One region of the Rothia sp. CCM 9417 genome, then DNA from elsewhere that is predicted to be linked to it. Evidence: predicted binding sites of a transcription regulator. Region 1 holds the regulator's gene; the other holds the start of a gene.
The links. Region 1 encodes HrcA, which represses chaperone genes, less so after heat shock. Its sites were predicted from a motif close to TTNGCACTCGNNNNNNNCGAGTGCNAA; they were not measured.
Positions count from the first base shown of each region.

Region 2: a site for HrcA is predicted at 1,168-1,194, ahead of groL (chaperonin GroEL). Genes of this name have one in related genera too.

Region 1 is NZ_JBLXXT010000002.1:260,381-262,583, forward strand. It holds gene ACN082_RS04660 (DUF3097 family protein) at 1-130, opposite strand, end outside; gene hrcA (heat-inducible transcriptional repressor HrcA) at 280-1,272, shown strand; gene dnaJ (molecular chaperone DnaJ) at 1,330-2,203, shown strand, end outside.
Region 2 is NZ_JBLXXT010000001.1:365,851-368,053, reverse strand. It holds gene groL (chaperonin GroEL) at 1-1,001, opposite strand, end outside; gene ACN082_RS01655 (LytR C-terminal domain-containing protein) at 1,302-2,186, opposite strand.

The sequences.
Region 1 (2,203 bases):
AAACAGCTGCACCCACAAAACCGCTCACCATATCTTCGAGAACCAGCCCCGGTTTGAGCACCACGCGGGGTAATTGGGAATGTTTGTGGGCGCTCAGATCAGCTGACCCCCACGAAGCGCGATAATCCATTGAACTCCTTGAAAACACGGCCAAGTGCCTTAGCCATCAGCGTACTGAATTCTGATTCTAGTGCAGTGGTATTAGAGTTAACGGGTAACTTAGCACTCTGGTATCCCCAGTGCTAAAAACCCTTAAAGCTCACATCATCAGGAGGTGAAATGGACCATCCGCGCAGGCTTCAGGTCTTGCAGGCTATCGTCGAGGAATACGTGCATACTCGGGAGCCGGTTGGTTCAAAGACCCTCATTGAGCGGCGGCAGTTGGGGGTTTCTAGCGCCACGGTGCGCAACGACATGGCCGCTCTGGAAGAACAGGGCCTGATATCGGCACCACATGCCAGTGCGGGCAGAGTGCCCACTGACCTGGGTTACCGGCTTTTCGTTGACCAGATATCGGCTTTGCGACCGCTCTCACCCGGGGAGAAGAGAGCAATTCATACCCTGCTCGATAGCGCCGATAGCGTGGATGACATGATGAAAAGTAGCGTCCAGCTCCTTTCTTCGCTTACTCACCAGGTCGCCATGGTGCAGTATCCGACCGGCCCGACGGTTGCGCTACGGCATGTTGAGCTGGTCTCTTTATCAACTTCCACAGTCCTAGTGGTACTGATTACCGATACCGGGCAGGTCACCCAACGAACGGTAGCATGCCCGCATACAGCCGATGAACTGGTCACTATCAAGCAACAGCTTATTGAGGCCTTTTCGGGTCAGCCTCTGTCCCAGGTAGCTCAGGCGCTGGCTCCTCACCCGCGCAGCAAGCTCATGCTCAGCCTCGTCCAGGCCGTTCAGCTACTGGCAGCTCAGGGTGTATCCTCTCAGGTGCTGATAGCGGGAACAGCCTACCTGGCAGAGTCAACCGTTGATTTTCGCGGTAGTATTGCACCTGTACTCGATGCCCTTGAAGAGCAGGTGGTGCTCCTTAAGCTTTTGGCAACTATGGAACACGATGAGCGCGGTTTTGCGGTCAGCATCGGCTCAGAAAACAGGGAGAAATCGCTGGCCGAGACCTCAGTTGTTGCTAGTAGCTACGGCCCTGGAGGAAACGCACACGTTGGTGTTGTAGGGCCAACACGTATGGACTACGCCCGAACCGTCTCAAAGGTGAATGCCGTAGCCCGCTACCTGTCAAAGATTTTGGGGCAGGAGTAAAACAGCTTCTTGCCTCCACATATTTAGTAGTACCCCATGACCCTGAAAGAGAGAACTGTGAGCAGTCACTACGAAACCCTCGGTGTATCGCGCGATGCCAGCCCCGAAGAAATCAAAAAGGCCTACCGCAAGAAAGCCCGCCAGCTGCACCCCGACATTAACCCTTCTGAGGAAGCCGCTGAGGAATTTAAGCGTGTTTCGCTGGCTCACGATGTGCTCTCTGACCCTGAAAAGCGCCGGATTTATGATCAAACCGGTAACGAGAACGGCACAGCCGGCGGCTTTAACGGGGCGGGCGGCTTTGGTGGTTTCCAGGATATCTTTGAGACCTTTTTCAACGCGACTCCGCGCGGGCCGCAGAGCCGGGTTCGTCAGGGGCAGGATGCTCTTATCAACGTCAAGATTGACCTTAAAGACGCTGTCTTTGGCACCAATAAGCCCATCACCGTTGATACCGCTGTGACCTGCGACCTGTGTAAGGGCGAGGGAACCGCTGAGGGTACCCACCCCGAAACCTGTGAAACCTGCCGTGGCCAGGGCTACATGCAGCGCCAGGTCCAGTCCATCTTGGGTACTGTCGTTCAGCCTGTTGAGTGCCCCAGCTGCCGTGGCTTTGGAACCGTTATCAAGCACCCCTGCGCCGAGTGCTATGGTGAGGGTCGTGTGCGTGAACGCAAGCCCCTGACCATCAAGATTCCTGCGGGCGTAACCGATGGCGCCCGTATTCGTCTAGCGGGGCAGGGTGAAGCAGGCACCGCCGGCGGACCTAATGGTGACCTCTACGTTGAGCTTCGCGTAGCGGGCGATCCCACTTTCTCACGCGAACGCGATGACCTCATTGCGGCGGTAGGGGTTCCGATGACCGCTGCCGCCTTGGGGACTACCATCACCTTGGAGACTTTCGACGGGCCGCAGGAGATACAGATTCCAG
Region 2 (2,203 bases), on a different contig from region 1:
GCGCCTTCGATGATGGTGGTCTCGTCCTTGGTGACAACAACCTTGCGGGCCTGGCCCAGCAGGTCGATGGTTGCGGTATCAAGTGACAGGCCAACCTCTTCGGTAATAACCTGTCCACCGGTCAGAATAGCGATGTCAGCCAGCTGAGCCTTCCGGCGGTCGCCAAAGCCAGGAGCCTTAACGGCAACAGACTTGATGGAGCCGCGCATCTTGTTCAGAACCAGCAGGGCCAGGGCTTCGCCCTCAACATCCTCGGCAACAATCAGCAGGGGCTTACCGGCCTGCATGACCTTCTCCAAGACGGGAACCAGGTCCTTGACGTTGGAGATCTTGGAGCTAACGATCAGGATGTAGGGGTCCTCAAGGACAGCTTCCTGACGGTCAGCATCGGTAACGAAGTAGCCGGAGAGGAAGCCCTTATCAAAGCGCATACCCTCGGTCAGTTCAAGGGTCAGGCCGAAAGTATTGGACTCTTCAACTGTGATAACGCCTTCCTTGCCGACCTTCTCCATAGCCTGGGCAATGAGCTTACCGATTTCGGGGTCACCAGCGGAGATAGATGCGGTTGCGGCGATTTCCTCTTCGGTCTCAACTTCCTTGGCAGAAGCGAGCAGTTCAGCGGTAACAGCTTCTACAGCCTTTTCGATACCGCGCTTGAGGGAGAGGGGATCAGCGCCAGCGGCAACATTGCGCAGGCCTTCGCGGACGAGAGCCTGAGCTAGAACGGTTGCGGTGGTGGTACCGTCACCGGCAATGTCGTCAGTCTTCTTTGCGACCTCCTTGACCAGCTCAGCGCCAATCTTCTCGTAGGGGTCTTCAAGTTCGATTTCCTTGGCGATGGAAACACCATCGTTGGTGATGGTGGGGGCGCCCCAGGCCTTCTCCAAGACAACGTTACGACCGCGGGGGCCGAGAGTTACCTTTACTGCGTCTGCGAGGGTGTTGAGGCCCTTTTCAAGACCGCGGCGTGCTTCTTCATCAAAAGCAATCAGCTTTGCCATATGGCTTTCGCTCCTTCTGGAACATTAGGTGTGAGCGCGATTAGTCGGTGCCCGCGACGGACGGCGCTACCGGGGCCGCCATAGGGGCGGCACGGGGAGAACCTCACCAAGAAATCGCTCAGGTGTTTTACTCAGAGCCACCCGGGTGCAGAATCTAGCACATGATTTAGCAGTCCAAGCCTCTGAGTGCTAACTACAATCTTGGCACCTGAGCCCAGAGCGCGCAAACCTATTATTCGCTTTGAGAAGCCTTAATCGCCAACAGCGCACAAAGCTACAGCTCCCGGGCTTAGATCTTGCTTAGCCCTGTGTGTATGTTCCAGTAGCAGAATCGTAGATATAGGCACCGGCAGGATCCAGTACATAGGTGCCGGTAGCAGGGTCCAGGCTGTAGCGCTGGGTGTTCTGGGTAGCGGTTCCCGTAGTCGCTGAGGCTGGTGAGCTGGCATCAGTTCCGGAGTATTCAACGTAGGCACCGGTAGCGGGGTCCACACGGTAGAGAACCTTACCCGAGGCCAGGGCCTCTGTCTTGCTGGTGGCGGTGTAAGTCCCGTTCACCGGGTCATAGACGTAGAAGAGCTGGCTATCCTCTGTTGCTGTCGAGGTGGCAGCATCCGCGCTGGCCACCTGGGTCTGCTCTGCAAGCGCGGTGGGGTCGAAGTCTGCTCCGAGCACCACATAGACCTCACCGGTCTCGGCCTGGAAGTCTTGGTTGATGTAGGCAATACCTAAGAGGTCAGCGACTTCGTTGGCTTCTGATGAGGCCCCGGTAGCAAAGTAAACCATAGACTCGGTGGCATAGGTGCCGGTCCAGTTGGTGGTTTCAGTAATCTTGTAGTTTGCTTTTTGCAAGACACTGGCGGCGGTGCTGGCTGAGCCTTCGGGGGCGCTTGAGTTATAGACCGCTACGGTAACGCTAGCTGGGTTGGTGCTGGGGCTGGCATCGGCGGTAGCTGTTGCGGTGGCTCTTGCCGATGCGGGCGCGGTTGTGGTACCCGGGCCAGCAGTCCGGGGCGAAACCACGTACATGATGCCGCCCACCAGGAGGGCGAGAATACCGCTGATGATGACAGCCAGCAGGCCAGCCCGTGAGGTTGAGGTGTCGGTGACGCGGCCGCGGTAGGCACCCCGCCGGGAGGAGTTTTCTTCGACATCATCGAACTCGTCACGGGGGTAGGTGTTCACTGGTCGCCTCTTTCGGT